DNA from 2 places in the Paenibacillus sp. 7516 genome. Region 1 is predicted to be linked to the other one. Evidence: a T-box and tRNA genes for the amino acid it is inferred to sense, from the RefSeq annotation. Region 1 holds a T-box; the other holds one or more tRNA genes.

Region 1 (3,418 bases):
GCCGAGTGTGGAGAAAGGCCACAATGCCGAACTGAACCACGTATCCAGAACATCTTCATCCTGTCTCAGCTTACGACCAGCGTACTCTGGCAGTGTTGTTGGATCTTCAGCCGATACAATAATTTCACCAGTCTCATCGTCGTACCAGGCCGGAATACGATGTCCCCACCACAACTGACGTGAGATACACCAGTCACGAACATTTTCGATCCAGTTCAGATACGTTTTCTCAAAACGATCCGGAACGAAGTTTACGCCTTCCCCATTTTTCTGTTTTTGGATGGCTCTTTCGGCGAGAGGCTTCATCTCAACAAACCATTGTGTGGACAAATAAGGCTCAACCACAGCTCCCGTCCGTTCGCTGTGTCCAACCTGGTGTGTGTGATCCTCGATGTTGATCAATACACCCAGTTCCTGCAAATCTGCAACGATCTGCTTGCGGCAGTCACTGCGATCCATACCCTGATATTTGCCTGCTTCCGCATTCATGGTACCTGTCTCATCCATGACTGTGATCTGAGGCAGATCGTGGCGAAGACCCACTTCGAAGTCATTCGGATCATGTGCAGGCGTAATTTTTACAGCACCGCTTCCGAATTCCTTATCTACATAATCATCTGCAATAACCGGAATCTCCCGGCCGATGATCGGCAGGATCAGCGTTTTGCCAATCATGTCTGTATAACGTTCATCTTTTGGATGAACAGCAACCGCAGTATCACCAAGCATCGTCTCCGGACGAGTCGTTGCCACTGTAACATAACCGCTACCGTCCTTAAGTGGGTATTTCAGATGGTACAGGTGTCCCTGAACCTCTTTGTACTCAACCTCAATGTCAGACAATGCGGTACGGTTCACCGGATCCCAGTTAATAATGCGTTTGCCTCTGTAAATCAGGCCTTTTTCATATAGTTGAACAAACACTTTGCGCACCGCTTGGGAAAGCCCTTCATCGAGCGTGAAGCGTTCACGTGAATAATCCAGGGAGAGTCCCATTTTACCCCACTGCTGGCGGATCGTTGTCGCGTACTGGTCTTTCCAATCCCAGACTTTATCCAGGAACTTCTCGCGTCCAAGATCATAGCGGGTCAAGCCTTCTTCACGCAGCTTTTGCTCTACTTTGGTTTGTGTCGCAATACCTGCATGGTCGGAACCTGGGAGCCACAAAGCGTCATATCCTTGCATCCGTTTGGTGCGGATCAGGATATCCTGGAGTGTGAAATCCAGTGCATGCCCGATATGAAGCATACCGGTTACGTTCGGGGGTGGAATTACAATAGTAAATGGTTCAGCATCCTTGCGCTGACCAGCCTTGAAATATCCACGTTCTGTCCAGGTAGAGTACCATTTCTGCTCCGCAGCTTTCGGATCATACGTAGTCGGCATTTCTGTTGCCGCTGATTTTTTTTCTTCAGACATGTGTCATTCCTCCGTTACTTAATCATCATCGCCAAAAAACAAAAAAACCTTTCATCCATCAAAGGACGAAAGGTTAGCTTTCGCGGTACCACCTTTGTTTCACGCAGACAGAAAGAAACAGCATGCCTTTCTGAGGCTATCGTGACACTTCAAGCAGATAACGGCTGCTACCGGCCCATCCTACTTCAGGAACAAACAAATCACAATGACATGCTTCATCGTTCCTCGTATTCAAACAGGCAACTCCCGGGCGACTTCGATCAGTAGGTTCCTGCGGAATTTCTCAGCGCTGCAATCCCGCTCTCTGAAAGGCCTTGCTGTCTACTACTCCCATTCGACGTTGTTCTTTAAAAAACCTAAACACATCATACCCTGACCGTGCCCGATAGTCAACCTGACAACAGCGTAAACGGGCGGCAGCCCTGCGTATTAAGCCTAAAAGCAGCAAAAACCCGCAATCCTTACTGGATTGCGGGTTGGTATGGACGTTATTTTACAAGTCAGAGGTCAGGGGATGTATAGAATCTGCCCTTCTTCAACGACTTGTTCTGATAAACGATTGTATAATTGGAGCTCCCGGGTGCTCAATTGGTAGCGGTCAGCAATGCTATCCAACGTCTCTTCCCGCTGGACGATGCACAGTTTAACTTTGCGGAATGGTGTCTGATCCACAATCGTGCCCAAGAACAGGTTCTTCCACTGAACATCATCTGCCTGGTAGGCTTCTTCCTGTACGGAGCCAGCGACCGACTCGTCCTCCCGATCCGTTTCTGTATCCCGCACTGACCTACCCGAAGATAACAGGGACGAGATCCCCACCCCTTCTTCCTGTCTTGGTGAAGACTCCCTCTTGCTGCCAAACGCGACTTTGAGCTCTGGCTTGTCTTCTGTCTCAGCCACAGGTTCAGGAATGAACGAAACTGGCTCTGAAGATTCATCTGCTTCCACTGCTTCCGGTGCAGAAGGTCGTTCCCCTTCGGCAGATTCCAGTTCAGACGCTGCAAACACATCCTGCCAATTCTCTGCTGGCTTCTCAGCCTCCGTCTGATCTTCCTGCGGTGAACCTGACCTGGAAGATTCGAAGTTCCAAACATTCGAAACAGCCACGTTTTCTGATGGTTGTTGGTTCAGCTCCGTGTTTGTATGTAAGGTCTCCACGGAAGGCTCCGCCCAGACAGATGGTGATTCCTCAGTCAGAGGTAGCAATGGCTCAGACTCCGGATAAGAAGCCAGCCGGTCTGCAGTCTCCGCCATGAAAGACGAGACGGGTGAGGGTGAGGCAGGCACTTGATTATCAGCTGCTTCATCTTCTTGGGTGATTAATGAAGGAGCGTTATCTTCAGCAGGTCTTTTCTGATATTCTTCTTCATCTTGATTCTCGAGCGTATCAGCATAGATCTGTTGCGGTGCAGGGGTTAACTGTTCTTCCGGCTGCGCATTTTCCTCATAACGGATGTTTTCTTCAGCGGCTTGCTGCGGATTCTCAGGAATTTCTGATGTGTATAGAGACTCGGCCGTTATAGGCAGACCTTCCTCTTCACTGCGCTGCAGCAGATATTCCTGAGCAAAGGTGTTCAACCCAGCATCTGCATCCTCTGCCTCCGGGGCGCGGTTAACCTGCTGCGGATCAGGGTAGTGTACCACAGTAAACTCTTCCGCTGACCAGGCCTGCGGCTCTTCAACAGGAAAGCCCTCAATGCCACGCAGTGACAGCACACCTGTAATATTCAAGCTTCGGCTGGATAACAAATCCACATCAAAGTTTTCAATCTCAATCGAGATATCCTCAATTGATCTCACCCGATTCAGGGGAACCGTGATCTCAACCGGAATAAAATGTTTCAGTTCCTCCGAGATCTCGTTCTCTCCCCGATACGCACCTGTAAGCAAAAGATGGCCTCGCAACGTTGCATGATCATCCTGACCGATGACTTGAATACGCGGGTATAACTCAATTTCCTCCAGTTCCTCAATGGCAGGGACTCCCTCGGACAAATGA
Region 2 (3,418 bases), on a different contig from region 1:
ATTCAGTTGATAACTCATTCTCTGTAACCCACTTGTGATTTTTCACCGGATCTCCTTCAGTTGTCGGCGTGTAATCCACCATATACACTGTTGTCTGTTCAGCGGAATCAATGGTACCGGTTGCCCCTTTCATACCGGACATATGGTCGGCTTCCAATACAACTTCTTCACCAACTTTATAGGGCTCTTTGTTGTGCTCCTTTATTTCCTCGTGGATCACCCACTTGTGATTCTTCACAGGCTCTCCCCCCGTTGTCGGTGTATACGTAACAGCATAAGCGGTCGTTTCGTAGGCTCCAACAATCGTGGCGGTTTCCCCTTTCATACCGGACATGTGGTCGGCACTCATGATAACCTGGCTGCCAACCGGATATGTAGGATCCACCTTTTCCATAAGCCCTTGTGGCAGCTCTCCTGAATCCGAATGGTGCATTTCTCCTGTAGCATGACTGTTATTGCTGTCTCCGCTGCCATTACTGCTATTCTGTTCCGTATTTTTACCGCAACCACTTACCATCAGACTTCCCGTGATCAGTAGAGATACCATCATCATTACGTACTTTTTCATGTCAACTCTCCTTTGAAATACGAATCTAGATATCTTATAATATACCCCACGTGGGTATATTTCAACCTTTAATCTCCCAAAGTTTATCCTTAGACCCCCATAATAAAAAACACCTTCAACTCTGTCCTATTCCCTTTTTACAATGGCAATAGGACAGACATTTGAAGGTGTTCTTAGTTCGTATTGATTGTTACGCCATCTCCAGAGTTACATTTACATTGCCTCTGATTCCTTTGGAGTATGGGCAATAGTCATGAGCAAGTTTGACAAATTTCTGTGCGGTCTCTTCATCCAAACCCTCGATTTTTACTTCCAGCTCGACTTCCAACTTCACTCCGTTGTCCGAAGGATCTGTAACAAGCATCACCGTTGCAGATACGGTACTTCGCTCAATCTCCACATTATGTTTCTTCAATTGAAACTCCAAAGCAGAGTTAAAGCATGCACTGTATCCTGCTGCAAACAGCTGCTCCGGATTCGTAGCCGTAGTCACTTTACCGCCAAGCTCCGGTGGTGCAGCTACATCCAGCATAAATACGTTATCTGGTGATTGCACAATCCCTTGACGTCCACCTGTATTGATTACTGTCGTTTCATATAGAGTTTTCATTGTCATTTCTCCTCTTTATCATTGAATTTTATTTGATAAAATAATCTCATTTACTTATTGTTTACAATTTGATTGTATACAATTTAATTGCGTTTGTAAACAATTATTTTGTTATAAAAAAAGAAGCCGCCATTTTGGCGACTTCAACACTTTGTTTTCTTAGTTTATTACATCTGAGTTTGATCCAAGTTTTTAGCGAATCTTCAAAACAAACAAGAAAAAAGCCCTTGCTACGCAAGGACTTTTCGTTATGATCTGTAGTGGGCTCGAACCACTGACCCCTACCCTGTCAAGATAGTGCTCTCCCAGCTGAGCTAACAGATCATGATAACCTATTCTGTTCGAATGAAGTAACAGTATCATACCAAGTAAACGCGTACAATGTCAATGGTTTATTGGTTATATTTTGTGGAGATTGGAGCACACTAAAGGAACGATTACCATTTTATTAAAGAGGTGACTCCCATGCCACACACAAATTCCCATAAATCCCGGCCCCATAGCAAAAAATTAGGCTTCATACTTTCCCTTACCATCCTTATTCTCGTGATCTCCGGCTGCAGTCTGGAACGAGATGAACATACCGTGCAATTCCAACAACTACAGCAATCGAATGTAACGGATGATCTGCCTGTTTGGCTCGATGTCTACTCGAAATCTGTCCATGAAGAGGTTTATTCGCCCCAGGGAAACAGTGAACTTTTGCCCTGACACTCTTGCATGTTCTCACTCATCCTCATCCCACTTTCTGGAGTAGGCTTTCTTGGTTACGTAATATAATAAAGCGATCATTCCGGCAGACATCAAGAGTGTAATGGTCATAATTCCTGCCACGCCCATCCTCTTCTCCCCTCTCCCAATATGTTCCAGACTCAACTATACAGGAAAAGCGATTTTTTGTATAATGCAGTCTGATATGTCGCTCAAGAGCAGAAAGAAGGAATGGAATTGGCAGCGGAAATTAGTTATGTAACGACAGATGAACAGCTCCAGCAAGCATTGGGCATCCGCCATGACGTTTTTGTCATCGAGCAGCAGGTGCCTGCCGAGATTGAAATCGATCAATTTGATGTCATCAGTCCTGATGTACATCATGTTTTATTAAGTACGAACGGACAGGCTGTTGCTACAGGACGACTTATCTATTACAGCAAGGATACGGCCAAAATGCAGCGAATCGCTGTGCTTCAATCCCATCGTTCATTCGGTTATGGACGTGTACTCCTGCTAGCCATGGAAGAGCGGGCACGCGAGCTTGGCTTGACTTACTCTGTACTGGATGCACAATGTCAGGCCCAGAAATTCTATGAGAAGCTCGGATATGAAGTGATCTCGGAGGAACCTTTTTATGATGCCGACATTCTGCATGTACGCATGAGAAAGAGCCTGTAAAACCTTATCCTTCGATGAATCTACGTGTTTACAAGTGTTCTACGATGTCATGCATACTTTTCTTCGATTCGGACAGGCTAAAGGGGAACTCAAAATTCTCATTTCCTCAGATAAGGAGTGTGACATGATGAATCAGACGACACGTGAGAGCTTCACAGCAGTACAAAAAAATGGTGACGGTGATCTGACTGGCTTCCAAACCTCATCTGGACGCATACTGGATTATCAACAAGCGCTTGCAGAAGTACAGGCAGGAGCCATAGCGGGTGTAAATGTGTTTAAAGGCAAGGACGGGGAAATGCACATTCGCGGTGATGCGGACGGCGACCCGACCAACAATCTGGATCAACTCCCCACTTTCTGAATATATGAACGATGTGTAATAACGAAACAAACGCCAGTCCGGCATCCCGGATTGGCGTTTTTATTTCGCAATAAAGTTTCCCTAGTATTCCAAAAAATATTTAACGGCATCTCCGGCAGGTTGACTCTTACGAATCGGCTGCGGATCCTGTTCCCATGCCTGCAAGATTTGTATTCCTTCCAGCGTGGACTTATTCGTCCAGTTAATATGCTGTCTGCGCTCCAGTTCAAGCAATGATTCGTGAATGAGAGCCCGGCTTCGCCCCGTCTTGTTCTCCAGCTCATCCATTCGGGGCATACGTCGTCGCTGCCCGGCATAATTAACGATAATCCGTAAAATCTTCCGTTCAAAATCGTTTAACATATGCCCGCCTCCCCGTCCTTATGAAGGATAGGACGCCATGCCAGAATACCTTGCTCCAGAAAAGTCCGGGGTGATCCATCTGCTCCTGCGGACGCTCTGATTCTCCCACCTCGCACACTGT

What was found. A T-box is a leader RNA that pairs with one kind of tRNA and senses whether it is charged. The one in region 1 lies ahead of CHI14_RS28080 (valine--tRNA ligase), so its partner is inferred to be a tRNA-Val.
Region 2: it has a tRNA-Val gene. The T-box ahead of CHI14_RS28080 (valine--tRNA ligase) is inferred to sense a tRNA for this amino acid. The anticodon was not compared.

The regions. Positions count from the first base shown of each region.
Region 1 is NZ_NPBI01000045.1:29,866-33,283, reverse strand. Features, by position in the region: gene CHI14_RS28080 (valine--tRNA ligase) at 1-1,419, opposite strand, end outside; T-box leader at 1,478-1,766, opposite strand; gene CHI14_RS28075 (LysM peptidoglycan-binding domain-containing protein) at 1,927-3,418, opposite strand, start outside.
Region 2 is NZ_NPBI01000020.1:545,935-549,352, reverse strand. Features, by position in the region: gene CHI14_RS18460 (YdhK family protein) at 1-568, opposite strand, end outside; gene CHI14_RS18455 (organic hydroperoxide resistance protein) at 759-1,178, opposite strand; tRNA gene CHI14_RS18450 (tRNA-Val) at 1,430-1,502, opposite strand; gene CHI14_RS18440 (GNAT family N-acetyltransferase) at 2,127-2,570, shown strand; gene CHI14_RS18435 (DUF3892 domain-containing protein) at 2,698-2,934, shown strand; gene CHI14_RS18430 (hypothetical protein) at 3,016-3,297, opposite strand; gene CHI14_RS18425 (hypothetical protein) at 3,291-3,418, opposite strand, start outside.